2 regions of the Paenibacillus sp. FA6 genome follow, and region 2 is predicted to be linked to the other one. Evidence: predicted binding sites of a transcription regulator. Region 2 holds the regulator's gene; the other holds the start of a gene.
The links. The regulator NrdR, encoded in region 2, represses ribonucleotide reductase genes. The targets are predictions, from matches to a motif close to AACACNATATATNGTGTT.
Positions count from the first base shown of each region.

Region 1 (15,283 bases), 240 kb from region 2:
CCGTGACAACTTAGAGCAACCGTTGCACTTAGATGACTTAGCGAATTATTTACATATATCGGGCCGTCACTTATCTAGACTATTTACAGCTGAAATAGGCCAAAGCTATGTCACATACGTAAAATCCGAACGGATTCGATCTGCAGCCAATTTGCTTAAGTATACGAATGAACCCATTAAGAACATTTCAGAAAAGGTTGGATTTAACTCCGTTCATTATTTTACAAAAGCATTTTCAAGCATAATGGGAATTCCCCCTGGTGCGCATAGAAATAAGTACACCACCGAAAGTACTCCCACATAATCTTGTCTTAAAATTACAATGGATTGTCGTATTATTGCAAAGACAGTTTGCCTACCTATCTCCTATAATCGATTTATAGAAATCAAATTGAGAAACATGGAGGTAGGATTAAAGATGATTACACAAAATGAGGTTGAATTTTTTAAGGAGAATGGTTATTTATTAGTCAAAGAGGTTTTCAACCAAAATGAAGTCGAAGAAATGAGAAACGCAGTAGATAGGATTATTGTTAAAGCCGCTGCGACAAAATATGATGCCAATTCCGCTTGGACTGGAGATTATCTACCACCCGAGGAAATGAAAAAGCTAGTACTTAAAGGCTTCCATGATGTGCATTACCATGACGCCTCCTTCACAAGAGCCGCGATTCACCCGAATATGGTAAATGTAGTGTCCCAAATTATTGGACCAAATGTACAACTTCATCACTCTAAGATGCTAGTTAAGCCACCCGAGAATGGTGCTGCTTTTCCGATGCATCAGGATACCCCCTATTTCCCTCATGAAAAACATACCATGTTAGCAGCGAGCGTGCATTTTGACGATTCCGATATGGAAAATGGTTGCCTCTGTGTAATTCCTGGATCACATAAAGCAGGTTTATTGCCTCACATGGGTAAACATTACTTGAACCATAAAGAATATCCGCTCAGCATGGGGACACCTTGTCCGGCCAAAGCAGGCGATGTATTATTCTTCAATTATTTAACGATCCATGGCTCCGATACCAATCGCAGTAGCCGCCCAAGAAGAAATGTTCTATTTCAATATCGCGATCCGATGGATTTCCCAACAGAAGAAACACATATCAACTGGGGTCAAGGCTTGATGATTTGTGGCGAGAACGAGATTTACAAAGAGTATAAAGGAGCTTACTAGATTAAGATCGTTCATTCTATTCAAAAACACTTTCGAAAAATCTCATGTCTATTAATATGTCTACAATTTGAGTATATAACAACCCCCAGTCCACTTGAGGACTGGAGGGTCATGATCGCCATGATCGCCATCGAGGTAACTACGATGGTACGGAAGCTGAGCTTTATTCCATTAGCTTATGGATACACGCGATGCGGAAGAATTTTTAGCCAAATCTCTGTTTCTTTATCCTTTTTACTGTAGTCATGATAATTAGTTGCTTCAAGGACATCTCTGTAATACCACTGTTCTGGCTTGTTATCCGGCCACTGCTTCGCGTCTTTGTGAATGTCTTTGGTCTGGACATGTCGATCTAATACACTATTGATTAAGGTCATGGCTTCAGCACGTGTGATGTATTGATCAGGCCTAAAGGTCTTATCCGCATACCCATTTATCCAGCCTTTATTCGCAGAGGATGCGATGTACCTCTCTGCCCAATGTCCACTGATATCCGTGAAAAGGTCATTCGTTCTTTCATCCAATTTATCAAATCTTGAAGCAATTGTTGCAAACTCAGCTCTTGTAATTGGCCGTTCCGGTGCAAATGTACCATCTGGATAACCAATTATATAGTCGAAATGAAGATCATACTCTAATTTAGGTGGCTGTACAACAGGAGGCTTTGGTGTTGCTTTAGGTGTTGGGGCTGATGCAGGATTCGGTGGTGTGTAGGGTTCGGGATCTCGTGTTGGTTTTGGATCTGGTTTTGGTTCTGGATTAATAATTATTTTAATCGTCGATAAATATTCATCGCCACCTTCACCAGTTAGGGCGAAGACTGTGAATGTATCCGTACCTACATAATTCGCTTCTGGCGTATATGTCCAGCTTCCATCCACATTCACTATTACTGTTCCGTGGCTAGGGTTGCTATCAACCTCAAAATATAACGGATCCATTTCCAAATCTACTGCTACGGGATCTCCAGATACAGCCGTATTTCGCATCGTTTCTTTCGTTTCATTGATTATGTTAGGCGGCCCGTTAACAGGAAACTCAAACGGTTCAATAACTTCAATCGTTCTAACAATTGTTTGGACCAAACTATCAGTAATGACATTTACGTTGAACTACTCACCACTTAACCGACCTTACGGTCTGTTTGAAGTGGGAGATTCCTAGGAACACCAACCTAACGGTCGGTTTTGGATTAGGCTAGCCCCGCAGTCCCTGCGGTTAGAAGCCTTATGGCTTCATCTTTAAGATTGATTGCTGCGTTAATATCTCTTTGATGATGGGTATGACACTCTGGGCAGTCCCATTCACGTAGTCCGAGATTTTTAACGTCTATGTTTTTGTAGCCACAACTTGAGCAGAGCTGGCTGGAAGGAAAGTTTCTAGCAACGGTAACGACTTGTTTTCCAGACCATTTCGCTTTATATTCAATCATTCTCTTGAATTGTGACCATGATACGTCACTGATGGCTTTAGCCAGTTTGTGATTTTTAAGCATATTCGATACCGACAAATCTTCCATCCCAATCATGTCGTGGTTTTTGACAATGTTGGTTGAAATCTTGTCTAAGTAATCTTTTCGTGCATTGGTAATCTTCTCATGAATACGTGCTACTTTTATTTTGGCTTTATGCCAATTTGAACCACCTATGGTTCGTCTACTCATGATTCTTTGCGCTCTGGCTAATTCCTTTTCAAACATGTAGAAAAACTTAGGGTTCGAATAGAGCGTTTCATCAGAGAAAATAGCAAGATCTTTTAAACCTAGATCGATTCCAATGATCGATTTTGTTTTAGGAGATTCGATGATTTTGATTTCAGTCATTAAAGAAACAAAGTATTTACCAGATGGATTACATCTGACGGTAGCACTCAATATGCGACCTTCTACTTCACGACTTTTGGCAAAGCAAACACATCCAAGTTTAGGCAACTTCATGCGATTTTCTATGACACCTATATTGCCATTCGTATACTTGGTTGTATAAGATTGAACAGCATTCTTTTTTGATTTAAAACGTGGTTGTTTGTTTTTCTTTTTGTAATAGCGTTGGAATGAATCGGCTAAGTTTTCAACCGATTTTTGAAGGGAAATACTATCTACTTCTTTAAGAAAAGAATAGTATTTTTTTAATTCACGCACAGCTTTGACAGACTCATATTTATTGAAAAAGGCACCTTTCCAGTTGTTTGATGGTAATTGGCCATTCTGTCTCATTTCTTCAACGATGTACCAATAGGCATCTTTTTCTTTCTGTTTGGCAAGGAAAAAGTTGAAGACGAACCTTGAACAACCGATGGTCTTATGAATGAGTTCTGCTTGTTTTCTGTTTGGGTAGATACGAAATTTGTATGCTTTACGTACTAACATGAGTCATACCTCCATCATACCAAGAACATTCGTTCTATTATATCATATGGTGGAAGGATTTGGCTATCGCCAACCGAAATTCATCTCCCACCTACTCATTGGGCTTTGCCCTTCACATTCATTGAGGTGGAAGTCTTCTTTCGGAAAATGATAAATTCATCTTTACCCGTAAAACCTTCTTTTGCTTCATATTGAAACATAGGGAAATTATAGTAATCTAATAGTGTTCCATTTGTTGGCGCTTTTACTAATTCAAAACTAAATGTTCCTTGATCAGGATAAGCAAATTTTAAAGTACGTGTAATTATCTCCCCTGTTTGCACTACGGCAACGTTCGGTATTTGGGAGTACAGCGCACCTATAGAATAGAAATTCTCACCCGAATCAATTGTGATACTTTCCTCACTGGTAACTGGAGTTACAATATTATAGCCTACCACTGTGCTGAACTTAACTGTATAGGTACCATCTGCTACATTAAGAAACAAGAATTTTCCGTCCTCATAGGTTGTCGTGCTTGCTACTTCCTTACCTCCATTCATAAGCTTTACAGTTACACTCTGCTCAATTGGGTAGTCTCTATCAGCAGCATAGCTTGGAGTAATCATAAGCATAGGAGCCATGAATCCAACTATAAGTGATGCTAATCATAACCATGACCATACTTTAGTCATCTGTCGTTTAATTTAATACTACACCTCACTATAATTCTGATTAGCGATTCCAATAACCATATCTGCATGTAAGAATCTTGGTTGTTCCTAACCAGCACTAATCACTTCATTACCCAGTTTCCTCCACTCTACAATACTTTGATTTGACAACATTAAAAGTACCATATTGCTTTTGCGCATTCTATTATCCGAACGTAGCAAAATAGTCGAAGTCGGGTATACTTTCATTCTCCCCACAAACATTCAAAAACTCCTTCGGCGTCTTCGGGCGCTAATGAAGCTTTGCTGAGACCTATCAGTAAATACCTCGTCATCGTGAATATGGTCATCTGACAACAATTTAGATATAATTCTATTGTTTTGTAATGCGTGCTGCTTTTGCAGAATTGAACTGATGTTTGTCTTCTGTTCTAAACTAAAAAAACAGTAACAGTCTTGGACCAGAAAATAAAGTCCTAGACTGTCACTGTTTGATTGAGCTAACGTGTCCCGTTAGATTAACATTGTAAGTGGGTAATGTTTGCAAAATCGAATAATATAAATCCATTAGCAACACATCTAATTTTAGTTATAGAGCATTCTGAAACCAAATTGCTCTGTTCACTTATAAAATTCAGGTGTTTATTATCCAGCTCTTCTTGAGAAAATTCATTTACCAAAAAGTCTGTAATCAATCTGCCATGAGTGACTACAACAATGCTTTCCTGTGCGGAAAAATGAGCGTTTAAAGTCCATAAATAAGTGCTAGCCTTGTTCCTGTTCGTCAAACTTAGTTTCTCTCAGTTTCCATGGTTTTTCCACCTGCAACGCCACTTTAAATAACGCTGCAATCACATGATCTTCTCGGCTACTAAATATCTTCATTGTTCTTTCCTCCCTATTAGTCTTCTTAGGAACAGTCTGCTCTACTTCTCTATGCTTTAGACCTCACCATCCATCAAATATAGCGACGAAGCAATGTTGTTCTATTATTTTTTATGTGTTAATATATTTTAAATAATAGAAAATAATAGAATATAGTAGACAAATCTGGAAAAGGCCTTTGGAGGTTTGGAAATGAAAGTCATAAATGTTTTGGTCGTTATTGTTATTATCGTTTCCATTTTATTGCCGGCATATCTATTTAACGAAGCAAAAAAAAATTTCTCGAACAAAAGACAATATGAGGTAAATTGGCAATTGAAATTGCCTTCCAAATTTAAGGAACTTGATCAATATACAAATCAAGGTGGATTTCGCGGGGAAGGGATACGCTATACTATTTTTAAATCTAAAGAAAAGCACTTTTCCTCAATATTAGAGTCAACAAGCGGAAGAAAGATTTTAAAAAAATATTCCGGGGATACTCTTCATGATAATGAAAGAGATATAAAAAATTATGTTGAGAATATATTGCTGCGCTTAGATGTTTCTAAAGATAATATACCAAATTTTAATGAAGTTTACTTGTGGCAAGAGTTCAATTATGAATCTGATAGATTAGTTGTTCTATATTTCCCCAATAGGAAACTTTGTTATTTTGTGGAAGAATTAAGATGAAAATTTAAGGAGATAATTTCGATGTTTAGCCCAATATGATACCCTGAATCCGTGAAATACCTAAACTCGGGGCAGTGGGCCCTTGTAACTGGCTGCGATTTGGGTGGAAACTCATGGGAAAAGCGAATGAATTACCAAGCAAGCATAGGGGAACAGAGCTTGCCATGAAACAAGCTCTCCGAACTTTCGTTCTTCTCCTTAAATCAATAACAATACCATTATGATTACAAGTCATAATTATGAGGATATCAAAGAATTGTGTGATGATACCTATATTATTAATGAAGGTCATTTAGAAAAGCTGAGTGAAGAGTTGAATGAAAAGTATTTTAACAGAAGTGATAACTAGGGAAAAATGATAAAGCCAATCGGAGGATATTATCTACATTTTTGAACCGAGTTATTCCTATTTTAATTATGCATCATTTGGCGAATCCAATATTATGATTCAAGGAGACATCCCTTCGATGACCGTCAATAAACGAACTCGTCGTTTTCAGTCATCATCAATTATAACAAAACAAGCGATCAATCGAGATAAAGGTTTAGCCGCCCTCTCGAAGATCGCTTGTTTCCAGTTACCACGCTTAGTCACAAATTTATTTTATCGTAAGCGATCAATTTCACCAAACCACAAAATTGCCCATATATTATTTATGCATTTAGTTGAATACTCTTCAGATTTATCATTTTTCGTGAGTCACTTTTTGCATCAGTTGTGGCCATTTTGGCAGCTTTCATGATCCATCACAACAATCAGGACTATTTAAGTAAGGTTATTATATTACGAACACTTACTATATCCACAGTTACTACACGTCTTGCATCCTTCGATGCTTATGAGCGCTGCTGAACCACAGCTTGGACATAGATCACGAGATGTTTGCTTAACGCCGTGATTACGTTGGCCAGAGCCAGCGTTCGCTGATTCTACTGCGCGCGTTGTAGCTGCGGGTGCTGGATCGTGATCATGTTCACTCCCTGTATCACTCTGCACATGAGATTCCAGTGCTTTCGCAACAGCATCTGCGATGGATTCCACACGGTTCGCGCCGAAGCCAATAGCACCGGAACCACCGATTCCTTTAAGATGCTTAATAAGGAGTTCCACTTTCTGCCCATGATCTCCATAACGAAGGAACAAGGAACATACACGGCCCAAAGCCTCGGCCATAGCGAATACGTCAGATCCTGCCTTTCCAACATTTAGGAAGATTTCGCTAGGGATTCCATTCAGATCGTTGATTGTTATATATGCCATTCCAAATGGTGTATTCACCTTATATGTCGCTCCACGAAGGACTTGTGGACGTCTCTTATACTGCTTGTCAACGACTTTCGTCTCTTGCGATTCAACGGTCGCTTCAGACGTCAAGCTTCCACTCAGTGATTCCAGAGCCACATTTTCACCTGCAATGTGATCCACTACTTGCTGCTCTTCTTCCACTTCTTGTGCTACATTGTCCACAGATTCCTTCTCATCTTCCTTCTTTTCTGTGTTTAGAACTTGTACGTCACGGCTACCATCACGATAGATGGTCACGCCTTTACAACCTAGATCGAATGCCAGCTCATAGAGCTCTGCTGTCTCTTCTACAGTAAAGTCGGACGGACAGTTGGCTGTCTTCGAAATAGAGCTATCTACCCAGCGCTGAATCGCTGCTTGTACATAAATATGCTCTTTCGCTGATAGATCCATCGATGTAACGAAATATTCCGGTAATTCCTGACCAGGATGTGCTTCAAGCCATTCCTGTGCAATCGGTACGAATTGCTCATCATAACCTAGACGACTTTGACGATAATATTTGAAGGCGAAATACGGTTCAATCCCCGTTGAAGTTCCAACCATTGTACCCGTACTACCTGTCGGCGCTTGAGTAATGACTGTCACGTTACGCATACCCTTTTCTCTAATAGCTTGACCCACTTCAGGGAAGGCTTCTGTCATATTACGCATAAATCCGCTTTGTAAGTATTTCTCAGCATCGAATGCTGTAAATGAACCTTTCTCTGCCGCAATATCAGCCGATGCCAAATAAGACTCTCGAGCAATAAAACCAAATATTTTATCAAGAAATTCTAACGATTCCGGACTTCCATAACGAATATTCAGCTTAATCATCAGTTCTGCCAGCCCCATAGTACCGAGACCTACACGACGCTCGTTCTTCTGGTTCTTCTCATTCTCTTCGAAGTGATATGGTGTCTTGTTAATGACATTATCCAAGAAACGCACCGAATAACGAGTTGTTGTTGCTAGCTCGTCCCAATCCACATCATGCTTCTGCGCATCGTAGAACTTCGATAAATTAATCGCCGATAAATTACATACACCCCAAGCCGGTAATCCTTGCTCACCACAAGGGTTCGTACAAATAATCGGATTAAAGTACCAGCTGTTAGACATGTCATTATAACGTTCCATGAATACTATACCAGGTTCAGCAGATTTCCATGCCGCTTCCGTAATCGTATTCCAGATTTCACGTGCTTTCACCGTACGATAAGGGATCACTTTGCGTCCAGCTTGCTTCCACTTATCTAAATCGCCATCCCACACTTCATCATAATCAGGCATCGTTGTGTCTGGAAACACTAATTCCCAATCTAGATCTTCTTTCACGGCCTTCATGAACCCATTGCTTACACATACTGACAGGTTAGCATTCGTAACTTGACCCATCGTCTGCTTCACAGTTATGAAATCTAGTACATCAGGGTGCCAATCGTTCATCATCAACATGAGCGCTCCACGTCGGCTACCGCCTTGTTCAATTAGACCCGTTGTATAACTGAATAGACCTCCCCATGATACAGCACCACTTGATGAACCATTCACTCCTTTGACGATCGATCTATGCGGTCGAAGGGATGATAAGTTAATACCTACGCCACCACCGCGTGCCATGATCTCTGTCATCTCCGAAAGTGTATTCATAATACCGCCACGGCTATCTTTAGGTGAAGGAATAACATAACAGTTAAATAAGGTGAGTTCTTCACTTGCACCAGCACCTGCCGCAATCCGTCCCCCAGGAACAAGCTTCCAATCATCCAAAAGATAACGGAACTTCCCTTGCCATTCGGCTTGAAGCTCTGGCGTTTCCTCAACAGAGGACATCGCCTTCGCCAAGCGATCCCACATCTCTTCAGGTGTCTTCTCAATATTCAATGTAAGCTTCTCAACTTGAGACTCTACAAGTTCGCCACTACGCGTCTTCACCGTTACCGATCTACCCTCGCGCTTAACAATTTCGCCTACTTCCTTCGCAGGGAATTTAGGATCATCCTTCGTCAGGACCAGAACCACATCCCCTACCTTAGCGTTATTACTATCCGCATCTTTCCACGCGTATCTATCTAGAAATATCTTCTCACTTAAGCCTTCTAATCGGCTTGTATGCTGTAATTCGCTCAAAAAAACGACCTCCCATTAATGGTATTCATGTTTTGAAATCCAAGATCCCAGATCTACATTCCACAATATATTGTGTTTATAATATTATACTACACTACATATTGTAATTCTATGCCGAATTAGTGAAATTTAAGCCAAGAAAGCTCTTCCTTATTGGACATTCTTCATTTTCCTCCTATAATCTCTTTCTTTCATATTATATTTTTGAAAAACTTCTGGAATACACTCAAATCTATATAGCAAAAAAATCTATAGTTATGAACTCCACTACTTCAGTGCATACTACACCTTACAGTGAATTCCATTCATTCTAAAGGGAGGGTAATCATGGATACGCCAACCACTCATCCTCACATCATTACAACACAAGATCTACCCGTTCCACTAGTTATTGATAATCGTTGGCTTGAAGATTTAGAGAATCGCGTTGATAAAGGCGGTCCCTGGGGAGACTGGCGATTATTCCAATTGGCCGTGCAGGGTGAAGAATCCCGCTTGGTTACCAGTTTTGATGAATTACAATGTCTCAAATATCTACAGGGTCTAATCCCCCTTCCCCATCAAATAGATACAGCACGTAAAGTATTATTCAACATGTCTGGGAGAGCTATTTTGGCAGATGAAGTAGGACTGGGTAAGACGATTGAGGCTGGACTCATTCTAAAAGAATATATCATTCGCGGTCTGGTCTCAAAAGTACTTATTCTCGTACCAGCATCATTGGTTCTACAGTGGGTCCGTGAGTTGAATAGTAAATTTGGCATTCAAGCCGTCGCTCAGAAGAAAGCCTACTCTTGGAATTCAGATATCGTCGTAGCCTCTATGGATACAGCGAAGAGAGATCCTCACAAGGACATTCTATTAGATCAAGAATATGACATGCTCATTATTGATGAAGCACATAAACTCAAGAATAAGAAAACATCGAACTACCAATTCATTCAGAAACTCAGAAAGAAATATTGCCTGCTACTCACAGCAACTCCTGTTCAGAACGACCTTGGTGAGTTATTCAATCTGATCACACTGCTGAAGCCTGGTCAACTTGGTAAACAGGGTGAGTTCTCCACGAACTATGTAGTCGATAAGCGCATCGCTAAGAATGAAGGGCTATTGAAGGACGAACTTTCCAAGGTCATGATTCGTAATCGCCGGGGCGAGGGTCCTACTATTTTCACCAAAAGAACAGTTCGTAATGTCAATCTTCAACTATCTCCTGACGAACAAGCTTTATATGACGGTGTGACTTCTTATGTGAAAGATCAGTATGATGCAGCCGGAAGTAACCTCAGCAGTATGCTGTCCTTAGTGACCCTTCAACGCGAAGTATGCAGTAGCCGTGATGCTGTATTCGTTACGTTAGTAAATCTAACTAAGAAAATGCCAGAGGATTCCCCTCTTCGCACCAAAATATGGGATCTTGTCTATATGATCAAAGAAATTAAGTCCAACACCAAGGCCGAGAAAACGATGGAACTTATTCGCGATATGAATGAAAAGGTGATCGTATTTACAGAATACCGTGCAACTCAAGAGTATTTATTGCAGTATTTTCGTGCACATGGACTGAATTGCGTTCCTTATCGTGGAGGTATGAATCGTGGTAAGAAGGATTGGATGATGGATCTATTTCGTGGTCGAGCACAAGTGATGATTGCTACGGAAGCAGGTGGCGAAGGAATCAATCTACAATTTTGCCATCATATGATTAACTTCGATCTACCTTGGAACCCGATGCGTGTGGAGCAACGAATTGGTAGAATCCATCGATTAGGTCAACAGAATGATGTGAAGATATACAATTTATCTACAACGGGAACGATTGAAGAACATATTTTAAATTTGCTACATGAAAAGATTAATATGTTCGAGACCGTCATTGGTGGACTCGATGTCATACTAGAGCGTTTTGAGAAAAAGGAATCTTTAGAGAAGAGTCTCTATAAAATTGTATTGGAATCCCAATCTGATGAGGAATTAAGACAAAAGGTCAGTACACTTGGTCAAACTTTAGATGAAGTAAAGCGGCAAGTTGAAGATGAAGGCATCAGTAGTATAAGTGACTTAAGAGAGGAAGAAGCATGACATGAGTATGTCTTCTGATCAAGTACAACAACATATGATGATTTATTTAGAGGCCACCGACTGTCAAATCATCGAGAAATCTCCCTATCATATCACGGTGAAGCTATCGCCCCAAGCAGATAAACAACTAACGAATCGTCCCTATTACTGGGGATTTGTTGAGCGTACAGGAGTAGATCCCGAGACTTTGTGCTACACCTTTGTCTTTGATCCCGAACGTTATACTGTTCCCGATGTTAAGCCTGCTCCTGTAATGAATAGTGAGGGGATTCCGCAAGACAGTATACTATCACGCTATTTCGATGTAACACCTACAATGCCTCGCATGGGACCCGGTCGAATTCTACGTGAAGATGTGAACTATGGAAGTCAACGACTTCAACAAATATGGGATGCCGCTAGACGAGAGGGCTCCTCTGTCTATTTATTTGAAGAACCAGGAATCTTGCAGCGACGCGCTCTGTTTTCTGCCGCCTATGAACCTTGGTTAGCGGTCTGCTTCAAAGTAGAGATGACTTGTGATGTGAAGAAAGAACAACTACATTTCATGGGTATCTCTTTGTTAAGTGGCGTCATAACAGAGGATTTCCGTCAACAATTAGTAGGTCGAAGCTTAAGCCCTAGAATTCCAGAGAATGTTCATATTAACCCTGCGGAACTGTCTTTAGGCAAGGCTGCCGAACAGTTACAATCCAATCTAATTTCTTCACTCGGTCAGCTCGATTACCAATGGGCAGATCAGGCACAGGAACGTTTGAAGGATGAGCTCGTAATTATTGATGGTTATTATGAACATATGATGAATGACCCCGATGAAGAGAAGAACAACCACATTCGTGAGCAATACGATGCAAGACGTAGTGAAATGGCATGGCAATATGAGCCCAAAGTGAAGTTGTCCGCCATAACATGCGGTCTATTTCACCTAAGACCTATGCAATAGGGATAGTATGACTTCCATCGCTAAAAGAGGGCAAAATAAGACCCTCTATTTTCATTGACGTCATGACAGTTTGCAACACCCTTTTTAAAGCATGTCCTTTACACTGTAATAAGTTCCCATTAGTGCGTATTCAAAATGTCGACTTTTTGGACAACCTCTATTAGTGAAAGGTGGATTGTATGAACTCCTTGCCTTCAGTATCCAAGTTAATGATCGTCCTGCTCAGTATGCATTTGTTGATATCTACCACTCAGCCATCGACTTCTGTATCTGTTGCCAGTGCTACTGCAATATCTAAAGAGTCCTTTGTCGTGAAAAAGACTACAGTGCAATCTCCCAATGAGCCTTCGGATTGGGCTGTCACAACAGGTCAGAGTTCAATTCCTGCTCCTTCCGTCTTAAAGACTCTTACCGAGACTGTTGTCGAGCAACTTTCAGAACAAGCATCATTCGCTTCTTGGAAGAATTCCGAACTTGGGTACTTCCCGCTAGGACCTGGTACACATAGCTGGCTCGTTACCGTATCCATGAATCAACAAGAACTCGGCTATCTCATCTTCACAGCAGAAGACAGTGATACCCAAGCCTATATACTCAGCGAATACGGACGCAGTCCCTCGGTACCTTACGATCTAACTTCCCTGCATCAGACCTTGATGCAGTCAGACATCATTTCCTCATCATCTAAGTATGCGTACCCAACTAACATAGAGCCTCTCTATGCACCATTACTCCCTTTATGGAAAATATCATTTGGGAACTATGAGACCTTATACCTTAACGCACTAACCATGGACGTCCTTCCTTGGGACGAATCGCACTTAAAGAAGCTCAACCTACAAACTTCTATGCTAGATACCGCACACTTTACTGAACAAGATTACTCTTTTACATCCGCAGCTGCGGTAGCTCGACAAGGGGAAAGAGACCCACTAGCAAATCTCATGTGGATCACAACCCCACGTCTATCGCTGCTATCTGACGACGATATAGTCAACTATATCAATAATGATAACAACTTAATCTTCACGGCACCCTATCATAATGATGATGTGGGCGGACCCTTTGCAGTATCAGGTTTTCAGAAATGGACCTCTAGTAAAGCTACTCCGCAACAGACTATTTATGTAGGTACCGGTCTGAGCGGACAGCGATATCTTCCCTTATCTCTCTTACGCAGCAAAGGGGAATTCCGCGCTTTCCCTGAGTTGACAGAATGATCCTGTTATGTGGATGAAAAGGTTCAATCAAAAAATAAAAGTCAAATATAAAAGATCCTAAAACAAATAATTTAGAATAGTGTGGGTGTCAGGTGCATCCGCACTATTTATTTTATCAGTACCTTGCAATGGATAGTACCATGTGATATATTTTTTTCAGCAAGTACTTCACATGAATCGGTACTATACATTAATTAGTAGTGAGGGAGAAGTTGTTGGATGAATATTCAATTCAAAAAAGGTGTTTTGAATCTATGTGTTCTTGTCCTTCTCGACAAGCAAGATCGCTACGGATACGAACTTGTACAAAAGATTTCCAATCAGATTGCCATTTCGGAAGGTTCGGTTTATCCCCTCCTTCGCCGTTTGACAAAGGAGGGTTATTTCACGACCTATTTGCAGGAATCAACGGAAGGTCCTCCACGGAAATATTACAAGTTGACAGAGACAGGTCGCCAGTATCTTCATGAACAGTTGGCGGAATGGCGGAATTTCACGGATGGCGTGAATACATTGATCGAGGAAAGTTTACGGAATGAATGAAATTTAATTTTCCAACAGATAGTTGAAGCATTGTAATCCAATCAAGAATAGATCAGAAAATTTATTTGGAAGGAATGTTTACATGAATAAGGAAAAATTTCTAAAGGAACTAAAATCAACTCTAACACGACTTCCTATCAACGACCGGCAGGAAATATTACAGGACTATGAAGAGTATTTCACAAATGGACTGTTAGATGGGAAATCCGAAGAGCAAATTGCAACCTCCCTTGGTTCTCCAAAAAATATAGGCAAAGAGTTGTCCGCAACATACCATCTTGAAAAAGCGAAAACTACTGTAACAACGGGTAATATTATGCGTGCAATGTGGGCTCTTATTGGTTTAGGGTTCTTCAACCTTATTATTGTCCTTGGACCATTCATTGCAATACTCGCTGTAATTATTGCTGGCTGGGTGGCAGGCATTGGATTTATAGCAGCACCTCTCCTCGTTTTGCTAAATATTATTATTTACCCAAGTACATTTGAGTATTTCGATTTATTCAGTTCAGTAGCCTTGTGTGGACTCGGTTTCTTCATCGCAATTGGTATGCTATTCGCTACGAAGTCTTTGATGAACGGTTTTGTTTGCTATATGAAATTCAACATGAAACTTGTGAAAGGAGGTTTAAAACATGCTGAACATTAAAAAGCTATCGATTATTGCTTTACTCCTTTTACTAGTCGGTGTTGTCGGAAGTGTTTTGACCTATAATTTAACACAAAAATCCGAATGGGTTACGGAAGAAATCACAATTAAAGATGAGAATTTCACGAACATTAAGATATCAATCAATGATGCTCGGGTTGAACTGATTCCCACAAATGAAGCGGATGCGTTTATCGAAATTTCAGGACGTGGTAGTAGAAATAAGGTTTCGGCTACCGTTCAGGACTCCATTTTATCAATTGTCTATAAAGAAGCGAGTCCTAAACTTTATAATTTCGACATTGTTCCGAAATCAGAAACATTGAAAGTGTATGTACCGAAAAAACTGTATGACACCGTCCAGATTCAGAGCAGCAATGGTTCGATTTCAGCAGAAGATATGGAGGCAAGCGAAGTAAATGTTAAAGCGAATGACGGACGGATTGAATTAAGAGATATTTACGCTGATTCGATTATTATTGAATCCGATAACGGTCGAATAAAAGCGGAAAATATGATTGGCTCTACCATCAAAGCTAAAGCAAATGATGGGCGTATTGAGTTTAAACGCATTCAGGCAGATTTAGTCTCCGCCGTTGCTGATAACGGAAAGATCGGGCTGGAAGAGATCAAAGGCAAGCTCTCAGCAAATGCGAAT
Region 1 covers NZ_CP188820.1:857,568-872,850, reverse strand. Annotated here, with positions in the region: gene ACP8HI_RS03935 (helix-turn-helix domain-containing protein) at 1-304, shown strand, start outside; gene ACP8HI_RS03930 (phytanoyl-CoA dioxygenase family protein) at 419-1,183, shown strand; gene ACP8HI_RS03925 (S-layer homology domain-containing protein) at 1,360-2,268, opposite strand; gene tnpB (IS200/IS605 family element RNA-guided endonuclease TnpB) at 2,376-3,551, opposite strand; gene ACP8HI_RS03915 (SdrD B-like domain-containing protein) at 3,647-4,174, opposite strand; gene ACP8HI_RS03910 (hypothetical protein) at 4,313-4,468, opposite strand; gene ACP8HI_RS03905 (hypothetical protein) at 5,282-5,764, shown strand; gene ACP8HI_RS03900 (adenosylcobalamin-dependent ribonucleoside-diphosphate reductase) at 6,549-9,185, opposite strand; gene ACP8HI_RS03895 (DEAD/DEAH box helicase) at 9,513-11,270, shown strand; gene ACP8HI_RS03890 (YqhG family protein) at 11,272-12,213, shown strand; gene ACP8HI_RS03885 (hypothetical protein) at 12,393-13,433, shown strand; gene ACP8HI_RS03880 (PadR family transcriptional regulator) at 13,653-13,976, shown strand; gene ACP8HI_RS03875 (HAAS signaling domain-containing protein) at 14,059-14,625, shown strand; gene ACP8HI_RS03870 (DUF4097 family beta strand repeat-containing protein) at 14,612-15,283, shown strand, end outside.
Region 1: ACP8HI_RS03900 (adenosylcobalamin-dependent ribonucleoside-diphosphate reductase) is a predicted target of NrdR. The motif match lies at 9,245-9,262, and genes of this name have one in related genera.

Region 2 (15,283 bases):
AATGGATCGCATCTACGGAAAAGGAATAGCAGCGCGCGGGGTAACTTTTTCATCTTTTCACTCCGATAGCTTCCATCTTTCCAACTTGTGAATACCTCTAACAAACATACTGGCTAAAAACTTCGGAAGCCCCATTTCGATACATTTGTTTTTTACAAACTCCTTCATCTCCTCAACAGAGATACCCTGTTGCGTAAACTTGCCTTCCTGATAACAATGATTGCAATACATCGAACTTTTTACTAACATTTTTTCGGTTCCACGATCCTCCGCTTTTTTTAACGGCATGGCGCAACTTTGGCATTTTTTATATTCTTTCATAGCGAGTCCTCCTGATTATTCATTATTGGACAACGTTTTGTAGATTTTTTTGATTCTCTTGAGCTGCGCAAGCGTAAGAAAAGGCTCTCTTTGCGTAAGCACGTTGACATAGGAAAGTTTGTTGTCATCCGTGACGGCAATCAAGGTGCTCTCCGCATGCTGTGGAACTTCTTTGGATCTACAGGTTGCTAGATGTTGAAGCAAAAAAGGAAAAATACGCTCATTGTAGGAATGATCCACCGATGCGAGCTTGGCCAGCGTTAGTATTCCTTTGTCCACAGTTATGACGGAGCCTTGTTTAATCGTAAATAATAACGTTTCGAGATGATCCATCATTGCTGAAGATGATATCTCGGCAAAAGTGGATAACGCTGTGAGCGCTCCCCAAACCATACGATTATCGCGACTTTTCAGCAAGCCGATAAAGATCAATATATGCGGACTGATCAGCTCCGGTTTAAGCACACCAATCTCGTATGCTACTTTGATGCAGTCGTGTTGAATTTTTTTGTTTTTATTCGCTAAATTTTCGATGATTTCATATACGCCACTTATCTGATTATCGTCGATCAATCGATGAGCCAATTCAATATTTGGTTGCTCGTCTGCCCGGTCCATCTGCGAAGCTAATTGATTCAATATCGTCATTGGAACCCCTCATTTACGAATTTAAAAAGCTATCCTCATACTACCAAAAGTAATCGAACATCTCTATGTTGGATTTATTCATATTTAGCGTTTATTTTTTGGGGCCTCCACAAATGTGGGTAGTCTTGTAAGTAGAGAGACTTGGGACAGGCTCCACTCCTCCATTATTGTTGGGAACATCATTGATCAGATAATCTAAGCTTACGCCAAATAGTTCGCTCAGCATAATTACTTTATCCTTTTCAGGATAGGATTGGCCCGATTTTCTATTATATCTTCAATCTCTTTTAGCATGAAAGGTATTTTCGTGAGCTACCAATTATTAAATCACTCTACGAATAGACTTTATATTTTTAATCTCCTATACTATTTAAAGATAATTCAACAAAAATACAAGCATAAAGGTGTAGCTAATGACAAAATATACTCAAGTTTTTCAAGGAACTGCTTTTTCCTCCAAGTCACCCAAAGAAGTACAAATTCTAAAAGATTATCTTTTCTTTATTAATACGAACGGTATGATCGAACAAGTCGTTGCCCCGGAAGATGCCGATTATCAAATGTTATTAGATGCTTATCAAGGCAAAGAGAATTTCCATCGTTTAGCCGATGGCCAGTATTTCTTACCTGGGTTTGTTGATTTGCATGTTCATGCGCCGCAATGGGCACAAGCTGGAACCGCTTTAGATATTCCACTCCATGATTGGTTGAACACGTACACATTCCCGATAGAGTCGAAATTTTCGGATTTGGATTTCGCACAAAATGTCTATCAGGATGTAGTAAGCACCCTACTCGCGAACGGAACCACAACTGCCCTTTATTTTGCAACAGTTCATAAAGAAGCAAGCATATTGCTAGCTGAAATCTGTGCTGAACAAGGTCAGCGCGGTTTGGTTGGGAAAGTAGTTATGGATCATCCAGATAACAATCCAGAATACTATCGTGACGCAGATACACAAACTGCATTAGCGGACACAGAGGAATTTATTATCGCGATCAAGGAATTAGCGAAATCAACGAAACAAGGGGTCTACCCCGTCGTCACGCCACGCTTCATTCCAAGCTGTACAGACGAAGCATTACTAGGGTTGGGTGCATTAGCTGCGAAGTATGATACTTACGTGCAATCGCACTGCAGTGAAAGTGATTGGGAGCATAGTTATGTGCAGGAGCGTTTCAGCAAGAACGATGCGTTTGCTTTGCATGATTTCGGTCTCTTGCGCGATAAATCTGTTATGGCTCATTGCAATTTCTTAACGGATGACGATGCCGATTTATTCGCTGAAACGGGTACAGCGGTTTGTCATTGTCCCATCTCAAATGCTTATTTCGCAAACAGTGTTATTCCTATCGCGCATTTACATGCCAAGAAGGTTGAGATTGGTTTAGGATCTGACATCTCTGGCGGTTTCTCACCGAGTCTCTTCGATAATGCTAGACAAGCTGTAATCTCCTCCAGAATGTTGGAAGACGGTGTGAATACGGCTCTTCCCGCGGAAGAACGCGGTGTCCCGAATTCACGCATCACGATTAACGAAGCGTTCTATCTCGCAACAGCTGGGGGCGGTGAAAGCCTCAGCTTACCGATCGGCCGTTTGGAAGCGAACTATGCATGGGATGTACAAATCATCGATACAGCAGTAAGCTCTGCCAAACTACCTATTTATCAGACCAATGAGGACTTGCATGATGTCTTCCAGAAGATTATGTATCTCGCTCGTCCCGAGAATATCCGTGAAGTTTGGGTACAGGGTGAAAAAGTACATTCACGTATGTCGTAGCATTCATCCCTTATTGATACACGGGGGACTGTGCACAAACAAGCTTGGAAAGTCCTTATGGACCGTCCAAGCTTGTTTGACTAATCCGATCGAACTCCATACACTCGATAGAGAAACAAGCCAAACAGTACTCCAAAAAAAGAAATAGCTGATATGGACAGATAAAGAGTCTGACCGCCAAAGGTTCCATATACCGCACCGCCTATATAGGAGGCAAAGATCCCTGAAACACCGAAAAACAGTAATGCTAGTACCGTTTGGCCTGTTGCACGCCATTCCACTGGTACAGTTCGATATAAATATTGAATTGATGCAGAGTAGAAAACTGGAAAAGTCAACATCTGTAGAATTTGCAAATACACCAACAGATGAGGATCAGTAATCCAGGCTGAGATGAAAAAGCGAAAGAAATAAAAAATGGATGCAAAAGAAATAGTAAGCAGCTCTTTACCTTTACGCATCCACCAGAAACTCATCGCGAAAACGACTATCTCACTTCCTGCCGCCAGAAAAAAGGCCTGCCCCACTAATTCGGTGCTCCCACCAAGCTCACGAATATAAACTCCAAGAAAGGTATCGTTCATTCTCGCAGGAATGGAACAGATAAATACTAGTAGCAAAAACAACAGCGTCTCTTTATTACTTATAAAATGCTTGAGACTACTTATCGTAACGGGTTTGCCAGTAACAGGCGCATTAGGCATCTTCCAGCCTATAACAAAACTAATGAACCCAATACCTACAAAAAGATATGCCAAACTATGTGCACCGAAATAAGAGATCACGTAACCAGTAAGCAGCGATGCTACGGCATAACCCAATGCGCCATAGGTACGGATCGATCCATAGCTGATCCCTGAAGATTCAGCGATTGTAAAATTTAAACTTTCCGTCAGTGGATCGATTGGCATTAGAAAAAAGTATAGTAACATTGCGAACAAAATAAGCATCGGATAGCTACTGGTCTCGTACAACAAATAGCCTATTATGCTCGAGAACATCAGTAGCACCAGCAGTACCTTCCGGCTTGATCTTGTTTTATCACTAATCATACCCCATAGTGGCTGGGCGATCAGAGTAACGAACCCACCCGTACCGATTATGAGGCCGATTTGTGCTGGAGTTAGGCCCTGCACATCTAAATAGACTGGAAGGAATGAAATGAACATAGCCAGTAGCGCAAAATACAAAAAGTTGAAGCTTCTCAACAGGTTTGACATTCTCATAAAAAAGTCTATCCTCCATGTATTTTCTTGGTTATTGCATACTACTTAAGAACCTCTATATTTCCTTCTTTCATTATAAAATATCCATTCCTTACAAAGGATAGTATTCGGCTTACGCTTACTCCGGTTTGGTTCGCAAGTTCTAGAACCATTGTATCCGGGTAAACTTCAACAACGCTACGTAATTTGTGATAGTTCTTTTCACAGCTCTGGCACATTTTTTCATTTCTTTTCTCATATAGATTTCCACAAAAATCACAAATTTGATATTTCCCCATGTTGTCTCCTTATATAGGTGTCCCTATGTACCATTTATGATAAGTGCTACCAACTATTATACCCTATTAGATTCATTCACCAAATTAATAAAAAAGCCACTTCCGAAGAAGTGGCTTGAATTTATTATTTGGTGGAGCCTAGGGGGATCGAGCCCCTGACCTCTTGCATGCTATGCAAGCGCTCTCCCGCCGTTGCTAGTTACACTGTCCTAAATCTTATAAATCAGATTAAATGCTTCGTATATATCTGGTATTGAATAGTCAAAGACCAACCCAACACGAGTATACTCTCTCTTAAAAAATGGGGGAAGCCCGTATTGAACAAGATACCGAACATGTGGCGGATGGTGTTGTTGCGTTCGCCCGGCATTCCAAACTCACGATGCGCTTCGCCATAGTCAATAGAGCGCCCGCCTCTGTCTGCAAACCTTCATAGCAGTCACTTGTAATCCTGCCCGCAATTAACAACAAAATCTAAAAATACATTATTGAAATTATGAAATTAAGTTTTGAGCTGCTTCCCCACTAACATTAGCGAGGAATCGAGCATGAAACACAAGTAATTCCACAGCTGTGTGGGAGATAATAACCTTATATCTAGGTCTTTTTCCCATACTTGACCTCTCGGATGGCTGCCTGTATCATGTCGACGGCATCTGCGATGGAGAATCCATTCTTTAATCGCAGCAGAAGGCTTAGTTTTCATATTCACACCTCGCGTAGTCTAATTATATACTGATTCTGCAATCACCACCACTCGAAGTGCTAATTCACAATCGCTTAATCCGTGAGGAACGACCCATTTCGTTCGATCTCGCTATATAACCAAAACAAAAGCAGCTCGTGTGAACTGCTTGGTTTCTATAGTGGTGTCACCTTAGCGGGATCGAACCGCTGACCTCTTCTACTCTGCCAGCGATGCGCTCTCCCATCGTGGTTGGTTTCACGGCCCCAATTATATACGAACGGCACTGAGAGATGCTGTCTAACAAGTGACAAAAACAACCCGCACTGGCGGGATCCGCGCCAAGCCCGAACATCACACCGAGAAAACTAAACGCCAAACTGCTTTAAATGATGGTCTAAGTGCTTATAGATACAGATGCCCCACTGCTCGGAGGTGAGCTTACCGAAAAAGGGATGGGGATGAGTAGTACACCTCTCCGGTCCATTGCGCTGAAATAAGTCGGTTTTTTGTCTCAATAATTCTTTTTCTTTCTCGAATTCTCTTTTGTCTGTAAATAAAATGGTCGGGATTGTTGACATATTGCGAGGTAATGGCTTGTCATTATAAACAACTGATTTCACAAATCCTCCAATCACGATCCCTAGCCATCCTCTCTTTGGGAAAGAAACTCCCGAGGCAATGTCCTGGAATGCGGAGCAGTGAGCCAGCATTTGAGCAACATTCATCTTCCCCCAATGTGGTTGTGAATGAGCGCCCAACTTATCGATACGTGCTAAAATCTCGATCGTATGATTTCGATCAAAAATATTTTTCATTCTTTGCCGTCCCTTCTCCTTGGATGAGCAGTTCATAGAAGCCAGCGGATCAGCTATACGTTGCACGCTCTGTCGCGCATGACCCATGTCTTGTGCCATCTTGGCTACGGTCTGCAGTTGATTTCCTGCCCGACCAAGCACTTGCCACCGTGCGCTACTCTGACCCAATGGTCTCGTCACATTATCGCCGGCCTTCATCAACAATCCGTAAACTCTAAAATGTTCAATAAGAAACGGCTAAGCGAATCATCCGGCTTTTCAGTCGAGTTTGTCATGATTGCAGATTAACATATTGACAACCTGCTGTCGATAATACACCTTCCACTACGTCCGCGCGGACTGAACCCCGGGGTTCGCCCCCTGGGCATTCCACCAATAAAACAGAAAACCACGTCCTATGGACGTGGTTGATTTGTTTTATTGGTGGAGCCTAGGGGGATCGAACCCCTGACCTCATCACTGCCAGCGATGCGCTCTCCCAGCTGAGCTAAGGCCCCATTGACTTTGACAACAACTAATAACTTATCAAACAATGAAGGTTATGTCAATGTCAATATTCCTCTTATTCCTCAGCTGTACTTTTAGATAAGAGGGTTTTCAGTTCCTTCATAAACATATTGATGTCCTTAAATTGGCGATATACAGAAGCAAATCTTACATAGGCAACCTCATCTACCTGATATAGCTCTTCCATCACCAGTTCCCCGATTTGCTGACTTTCTACTTCCGGTACAGCCGTATTACGAAGTGCCTTTTCTACCTCTGAGACGATCATATCGAACTGTTCTACAGATACTGGACGTTTCTCGCAAGCCCGAATCAATCCGCGCATCATCTTATCGCGGCTAAACTCTTCACGATTACCATTCTTCTTAATTACAATTAGAGGTGCTTCTTCGACCATTTCAAACGTAGTGAACCTCCGAGCGCATTGCTCGCATTCACGCCTGCGTCGGATCGATTTATTCTCATTCGCTGGACGCGAATCCAACACCTTAGTTCCCGAAAAGTCACAGAAAGGGCACTTCATTTTCGTCAACACTTCCTTTTCACGGTGGATTAGTCCAATATTTATATTTATTTCCTTAATTTTTCTATTTTATTTAGTTATGAAGATTGCATTTAAAGCACATAATACTTTTACCAACAGCGAGGAGGTGAACAACAATGAGCTCAAACAGCAACTCTAACAATTTAGTTGTAACTAAAGCCACAGGTGCACTTGAACAAATGAAGTATGAAATTGCTCAAGAACTTGGAATTAGTATTCCTCAAGATGGATATCAAGGTAACATGACTTCATATGAGAACGGTTCAATCGGAGGGTATATTACCAAACGATTGGTAACTATTGCAGAACAACAATTAGCAGGTCAATACAGCTAATATGATTTAGATAAGGAGTGTTGGGCCGGATGAAGATCGGGCCTAACACTTCTTTTTAGTTCATCAACATCAGAACTTATCATAGACATCCGTATATTTCTCATAATAATATAATACACGTTGTACATAATGCCTAGTCTGATCAATTGGAATTTCTTTAACCGTTTCAAGTTGTCCATCCCACAAACCTTTATTCATCCAACTCTTCACATTACCCGGACCTGCATTATATGCGGCAATCGCTATCGTCCTATTCCCATCAAACTGCTTAATTAATGAGGATAAGTACCAGGTACCTAGCTGAACATTAGGACTTACTTCATGCTTGATCCGATCCAGAGATACTTCAGGGAGTTTAGCCATTTCCATAGCCCAAGTCGCTGTATTTGGCATAAGCTGCATAATTCCAAGCGCACCTTTACTCGACTCTTTACCCGTTTTAAAATTAGATTCTACTCGGATGATAGCTGCAATTAAGTACGGATCAACGTCATACTCTTCAGCTTGAAGTTTAATCTCTTCTTTGAAATGAATAGGATAAAACCAAGACATCCAATTACTATTGAAGAATAACAACATGACAAATGTAGTGAATAGAAGCATGAGTACCCTCTTTTTACGAAAAAGTCTCATAGCTGACCTAACTGGAGCCATAATTCATTCACTTGTTGCTCCGTTGTTGCTAAGCTATCACTGTTATCAATCACGAGATCCGCCATGGTCTTCTTCACTTCTATATCCATTTGTGCGTGGAGCCTAGCCTCAGCTTCGTCAGCCGACAAGCTATCTCTCTGCATCAACCTTAGCTTCTGTATATCCCTTGGTACATATACCACTAACACTTGTTCGAACATCGATTGTAGGCCTGATTCTATTAATAGAGGGATATCGATCACAATGAGTGTTTCTGGATTCAGCTTCTCAAGTTCCTTCATACGTTCATTCAATTGTTTACGAATTTCAGGATGACTAATATCATTCAATGCCTTAAGAGCCTCTTTATCATTAAATACAATATTACCGAGCTTCTTACGATCTAAAGTGCCATCTGCTTGCAATATAGCTTGTCCAAAAAAATTCGTTACTGCAGTAAGAACAGGTTGACCCGGGAGCATAACATCCCGGGCAATAGCATCTGCATCAACTAGCAAAGCTCCCTTCTTCACCAGAAGAGAGGATACGGTGCTCTTCCCTGTTGCAATTCCCCCAGTTAGTCCTATATTCATATTCCACCTCATAATAGCTTCATTATTCCCATTATTATTAACATTAAAGCTGGTAATGCCGTCATGTGCCGTGTCCATGATTTCATAGCAAATCGAAACCCTGTATTCATACCCAGAACGAGAAAACTACCACTAAAGACAGCTATAACTAGCGATGTGGACAAGGGAGAAAAACCAAGTAGAGCTGCTCCCAGGCCTGCTCCGAATGCATCTAAAGATAATGCAATCCCCAACCACATCGCCTCATAACCTGAGATACTACCCGATTCATCCACGTCCGCCGAGGATGGTGTCCGTAATATTTGGATCACAAGCCCCATTTTACGAATTTCAAATGTGAACACTTGACGTTCCACTGGATGTTGAGGGATTTCCTCAATCTTCTCAACAATTACAGGTTTGACCACTTGCTCCTTCTCCTTCTGCACAACCATCTGCACCAGAGACCATAATCCCATAATAATGAGAATAATAGCCCCTATAGCAGACGCTACCGTAGGAGAAATAAAGTTCGCTAACAGAACACCCACTTGCATCGAAATGTAAATAACAATACCCGAAAGAGTAGAGATGATCATAATCGAAAGTAAAGGGATCTTCACTTGCTTCAAGCCATATGTAATCCCCACTCCAAAACTATCCAAACTCACCGCAAAAGCCAGCAACATCAGTGCAAAAATATGACTGTGCACCCCTGTCCCCTCCCTATCTCGTACGGAAGCATCGAATACCTCATCCGAAACCCTTCCGCAACCATCGATATGTCCTCCGTTATTATATGGAAGATGAAACGAGTGGGTGCACATTCACATCATTATTCCTTTTTAAATGGTTGTTCTCACTTTAAACCTTTGACATCTCGGACAGAAATGCGTTCCTCTTCCGCCCACAACGATCTTTTCGATAAGTAATCCACAGTTGATACAAGGTTTGTTCTCACGTCCGTAAACTTGAAGTTCTTGCTGGAACATCCCCATCTCCCCTTGACCATCCACATATGATTTGATGGAGGATCCTCCAGCTTCAATGGATTCCAATAATATTCTGACGATGGATCCATGTAATATCTCAAGCTGCTTGTCCGCTAAAGAATCCGTTGGTTGCTCTGGATGGATTCCTGCTTCAAATAAAGATTCATCTACATAGATATTCCCAATTCCGACGACATATACCTGGTTCAAGAGGACTGATTTAATCTTAGTCTTCTTCCCCGTTAGTATCTTCTTAAATTGCTCTAGGGTAAAAGACTCATCTAGTGGTTCAACACCTAGCTTAGACAGCGGTAGATTCACAAGATCCTCACCTGTTGCGAACAAGTGCATTGTGCCAAATTGTCGGACATCTTTATAACGCAATTCTGTACCATCATTGAAATGAAAAACAACATGCGTATGTTTCTCTACTGGGTCTTGACTGGAGTAAAGACCGTATCTTCCTTCCATCCGTAAATGGGATACGAGTACAAGTCCATCCATTAGAATACGCAGAAATTTCCCACGTCGTTCCACACTTTGAATCGTGTGTCCCGCAAGCATAAAAGCAAATTCATTTATATCATCAGGACGCTGAATAATCCGCGCCAAATGGACACTAACACGATCAATAGTTTTGTCTTTAACTAATAAATTCAAGGTATTCTTTATCGTTTCTACTTCCGGTAATTCCGGCATAATGCTTTCACCTCTACCTCATTATAACGGAATTCCGACTGCTTTGGGGTACTATTTAGCTTCATACCAATTACTTCCAAAGCTAACTTCAGCTTTAAGTGGAACAACCAGTTGAAGAGCTTGTGCCATAATTTCAGGAACAAGTGATTTCATCATCTCAAGCTCATCTTCAGGAACTTCGAATACCAATTCATCATGAACCTGTAGAAGCATACGACTCTTCAACTTTTTATCTGATAGCGCATGATCCATATGCACCATTGCAAGCTTAATAATATCTGCTGCCGTACCTTGGATAGGTGTATTCATTGCCGTACGTTCTGCGAATGATCGAAGATTGAAATTACTAGCATTAATTTCAGGAAGATATCTTCTTCTTCCCAAGAGAGTCGTGACATAACCCTTCTCCTTGGCTTCTTTCACAATATCACCCATAAATTGTTTCACACCTTGGAATATTTCGAAATATTGCTCTATGAAATGAGCAGCTTCTTTTCGTGTTATATTAAGATTCTGTGATAATCCATAATCACTAATTCCATAAACGATTCCGAAATTGACTGCTTTGGCCGAACGACGCATATCAGAGTCGACTTCTTCCGGCTTCACTCCGAATACGTCCATTGCTGTTTTGGTATGAATGTCCATATCTTGAATGAAAGCCTCTTTAAGTTTTTCGTCATTTGAAATATGTGCTAACACACGTAATTCAATTTGTGAATAGTCGGCTGCCAAGATAGACCACCCTGGTTCAGAAGGTACAAAAGCTTTACGGATTTTACGACCTTCCTCAAGCCGGATCGGAATATTCTGCAAATTCGGGAATTGACTACTCAATCGACCAGTTGCAGCAATGGTCTGACGATAATACGTATGCACTTTACCTGTCTTCGGAGAGATCTCTTTAAGTAATCCTTCTACATACGTTGATTGCAATTTAGCAAGTGTCCGATATTGTAGAATGAGTTGTACAACTTCATGATAAGGTGCCAGTTTTTCAAGTACCTCAGCATCGGTTGAGAATCCAGTCTTCGTCTTCTTCACAGCAGGAAGACCTAACTTCACGAATAGAATCTCACCTAACTGCTTCGGTGAATTTATATTAAACTTTGCATCCGCAATACGATATATTTCTTCCTCAAGATGATGGATCTGCTCCTCGAGTTCCTTACCAAGCTGTTGTAAGCCCCCCGAGTTAACTTTGATCCCTTGCTTCTCCATATCTGATAAAATACGTGATAGCGGCATCTCCAAGTCATGGAATAATGACTTCATTTCATTCTTATCCAATTCTTCTTCCTGTTTCGGAATAATACTGAGGATGGTAGCTGATTTACGTGCCAAATGATTACTCAGAACATCCACTTCTGGCACCTTGTATTTCGCACCTTTACCAAATACATCTTCTTCATTAGCTACGGATGATAAGCCATATTTAGAAGCCAATGCACTTACAGTTTGATTGGATTCCGTTGGGTCGAGCAGATAAGCAGCTAGCTGAACATCAAATACCACTCCAGCAAAAGGGATGTCATGCCAATGTAATGCAAGATCCATCCGGTGCAAATCATACCCTCGTTTCGGATACGCAGGATCTTGTAGCCAGTTCAGAATGGGTGTTGCAGAAGCTATTCTCAAGATGTCCAATGGTACATAATCATGCCGCTCATGCGATGAGAACACGATACCAATGATCTCTGCACGATGCGGATTGTCACCATGAGTCTCCACATGCAACACTTCAACGTGTTGAAGACGTGCAATAAACTCGTCCATATTTCCTTCGTTAATAACAGTAACCTCTACGTCCAGGGCAGGTTGCGAACTGACACCCTCCCCTTCTTCTCCTTCACCTGAGAAAGAAAGGCGTTCAAGCAATGATTTGAACTCCAATTTAGCCAACGCTGGACCAGCTGTTTCCTCTTTCAGACCATTGAACACCAGCTCGTCAAATGACTTATCTAATTGAACTTCACGATAAATCGTAGCCAATTTCTTACTAAGAATAGCGTCATCCGCATGAGTCTCAATCTTTTCCTTCATTTTACCCTTTAACTCATGTGTGTTCGCCAGAACCTCTTCTACCGATCCGAATTGATGCAGAAGCTTAAGTGCCGTCTTCTCACCTACACCTGGAACGCCTGGAATATTATCCGAAGTGTCTCCCATTAGCCCCTTCAAATCTGTAATTTGGTGTGGTTCTAGACCATACTTTTCTTGAATTAATGCGGGGGTATATATCTCAATATCTGTAACACCTTTACGTGTCATTCCAATCTGTACATGCTCTGAAGCCAGTTGGAACATATCCTTATCTCCAGATATCACCAATACTTCGCGGCCTGCTTCATCTGCTTCCCTAGCAATAGTACCAATGATATCATCAGCTTCAAATCCGCTCAGCTCATATTGGGCTATTCCCAATCCCTCTAATAACTCCTTTAGCAAAGGAAACTGTTCGGAGAGCTCATGCGGCGTCTTTGCTCGCCCACCCTTATATTCCTTGTAACTTTCATGTCGGAATGTCATTTTTCCAGCATCAAAGGCAACCATCATGTGTGTCGGCTTATGATCCTCAATGATCCGCAGTAACATATTTGTAAATCCATAAACTGCATTTGTATGCCATCCCTTCGTATTCGTCAGTGGTGGCATTGCAAAAAAAGCGCGGTAAATGATACTATTTCCATCAATAAGAATTAACTTTTCCATAAAACACCTTCCCTTTACAACATTCTTCTATCATGATACCATACCAAGCCATAAATCGAGAAAAAGCACCGACTATTGTCGATGCTAAGTTTTGAACTTCCTATATAATACGAGTTCAAAAAGTCAGCTTTTCAGCTCCGAGAAGATTGGATGAAGCTAGGGAGTGAGGAGCGGAGCGTAGGCAGTCCCTACGTGAGCACCGGAAAGACCGGCTGAATTCAATCTTCGATGTCGAATACGCTTCTCGCTATACTTCGTGATCAAAAGATGACTTTTTGAACTTCCTCTATTATTGGTTTAGATCAGGTCGTTTCCCTGTCACTAGATAAATAACACTTTCACCAATATTTGTAGCATGATCAGCGATACGTTCAATGTAACGACCTACTAACGTCAATAACATCACTTGAGATATAGATTCAGGATGTGATGGTATATAGGTGTAAAGTTCGGTTATAATTTGTCCGTATAAATGATCAACTTCATCATCATCTCGAGCCATCTTTAAGGCCAAATCCGTATTCTCATCAAGATAGGAGGTAATGGCTTCTGAAATCATCACATCAACAATCTCAGCCATTTTAGGGATGTCAATAAGTGGTTTAATTAAAGGCTGCCCTTGAAGACGCATCGTTACTTTAGCAATATCTAAGGCAAGATCTCCCATACGCTCCAAGTCACTTGAAATTTTAAAGGCAACAATGATACGTCGTAAATCTTTAGCGACAGGTTGCTGCGTAACAATTAAGCGTGATCCAATATCCATAATTTGATCTTCCATCGCATTCAGCAACACATCATCCTTAACGATCTGTTGCGCTAAATCTACATTCAGTGTGTGCAGTGCCGTAATAGCACCATCTAAGGCCTGAATAACATGTTCGCCCATTTTTCGCAACAATGTACGTAATTCATCTAGATCTTGATCTAATCCTATTCTCCGAATCATATGTCCATTATCCTCCTATCAATACTCACTTTAGCCAAATCGTCCTGAAATATAGTCTTCTGTTCGGGAATCCTGTGGATTCGTAAATAAGACGTCGGTTTCATCCGATTCAACTACTTCCCCATTGAGGAAAAAAACCGTTCGCCCAGATACACGTGCTGCTTGATGCATATTATGAGTAACCATCACAATAGTATACATTTCCTTCAATTCCTGCACTAACTCTTCAATCTTGAGTGTCGATATTGGATCGAGAGCTGAAGTTGCTTCATCCATCAATAAAATATCAGGTTGTATCGCTAGGGCACGTGCAATACACAGTCGTTGTTGTTGCCCACCCGAAAGACTTAGAGCTGAACGTTTCAAATAATCCTTCACTTCATCCCACAGCGCTGCTTGACGTAGGCTTTGTTCTACCATATTATCGAGTTCTTCTTTATGGACAATCCCATGCAATCGAGGACCATAAGCAATATTATCATAAATTGATTTAGGGAATGGATTGGGTTGCTGAAACACCATACCCACTTGCTTACGGAGATCCTCAACTTGAACATCTTCACCATATATTTCTTTACCGTTAATTTTAACAGAACCAACGATTTGAGTTCCTGGGATCATATCATTCATACGATTCAATGTACGCAACAATGTTGATTTACCACAACCTGAAGGTCCAATAAATGACGTAATCGTCTTCTCTGGTATCGTTAAATCAACATCCTTGAGAGCATGAAAACTTCCGTAGAATAGATTTAATTGCTTAATATGGATAATGTCTTCCATTAAATATTCATATCTCCTTATCTATACGAGTTGTTCCTTATCATATTACTACTTTTATGTAAATACTGTACCCTACAATTGTAAACTCCATGTAAAACATATCAATGAGGAGTATTTCTTTTTTTATTAACAACTAATTTATAACCAACACCACGAATGGAATCGATGTGTACAGAATCAGGATCGAGTTCAAGCTTTTTGCGAAGGGAACTAACATGTACGTCAACCGTTCTCTGACCACCAATATAATCGAATCCCCAGACCTCGTTCATTAAGTCATCTCTTGTAAGAACTACTCCAGGCTTTCGAGCAAGGTATAGTAACACTTCAAATTCTTTGGGCCGTAGATTAATATTCTGTCCACCTAATATCACTTCATATTTCTCTGGGAATATTTCTAACTGACCTAATGAAATCATGGTGGATGTAGTCTGTATTGTCATCACTTCTTCGCTTTTTCCTGACACTCGTCTCATAACAGCGCTCACTCTAGCCAATAATTCCGAGACACCAAAGGGCTTAGTAATATAATCATCAGCGCCTGATTTAAGTCCTTGTACGACTTCCTCTTCAGCATTCTTAGCAGTCAGAATAATAATGGGCGTCACAACACCTTGTGCGCGCAATTTACCTAAGATATCAATCCCATTCATTCCTGGTAGCATAAGATCTAGTAGGATAAGGTCAAATGATTCCTGAGAGGCACGCTCATAACCGGCAGTTCCATGGTCCTCCACTGTCACATCATAGCCTTCTTGTGTCAAATTATAGGATAATAATCGAGCCAATGTCGG
Region 2 covers NZ_CP188820.1:620,109-635,391, reverse strand. Annotated here, with positions in the region: gene ACP8HI_RS02895 (zinc ribbon domain-containing protein) at 58-321, opposite strand; gene ACP8HI_RS02890 (hypothetical protein) at 337-969, opposite strand; gene guaD (guanine deaminase) at 1,383-2,753, shown strand; gene ACP8HI_RS02880 (MFS transporter) at 2,834-3,979, opposite strand; gene ACP8HI_RS02875 (DUF1569 domain-containing protein) at 5,311-5,760, opposite strand; tRNA gene ACP8HI_RS02870 (tRNA-Ala) at 6,182-6,257, opposite strand; gene nrdR (transcriptional regulator NrdR) at 6,323-6,790, opposite strand; gene ACP8HI_RS02860 (small, acid-soluble spore protein, alpha/beta type) at 6,928-7,146, shown strand; gene ACP8HI_RS02855 (lytic transglycosylase domain-containing protein) at 7,216-7,779, opposite strand; gene coaE (dephospho-CoA kinase) at 7,776-8,372, opposite strand; gene ytaF (sporulation membrane protein YtaF) at 8,381-9,064, opposite strand; gene mutM (DNA-formamidopyrimidine glycosylase) at 9,197-10,042, opposite strand; gene polA (DNA polymerase I) at 10,094-12,754, opposite strand; gene phoU (phosphate signaling complex protein PhoU) at 13,044-13,703, opposite strand; gene pstB (phosphate ABC transporter ATP-binding protein PstB) at 13,734-14,489, opposite strand; gene ACP8HI_RS02820 (response regulator transcription factor) at 14,591-15,283, opposite strand, start outside.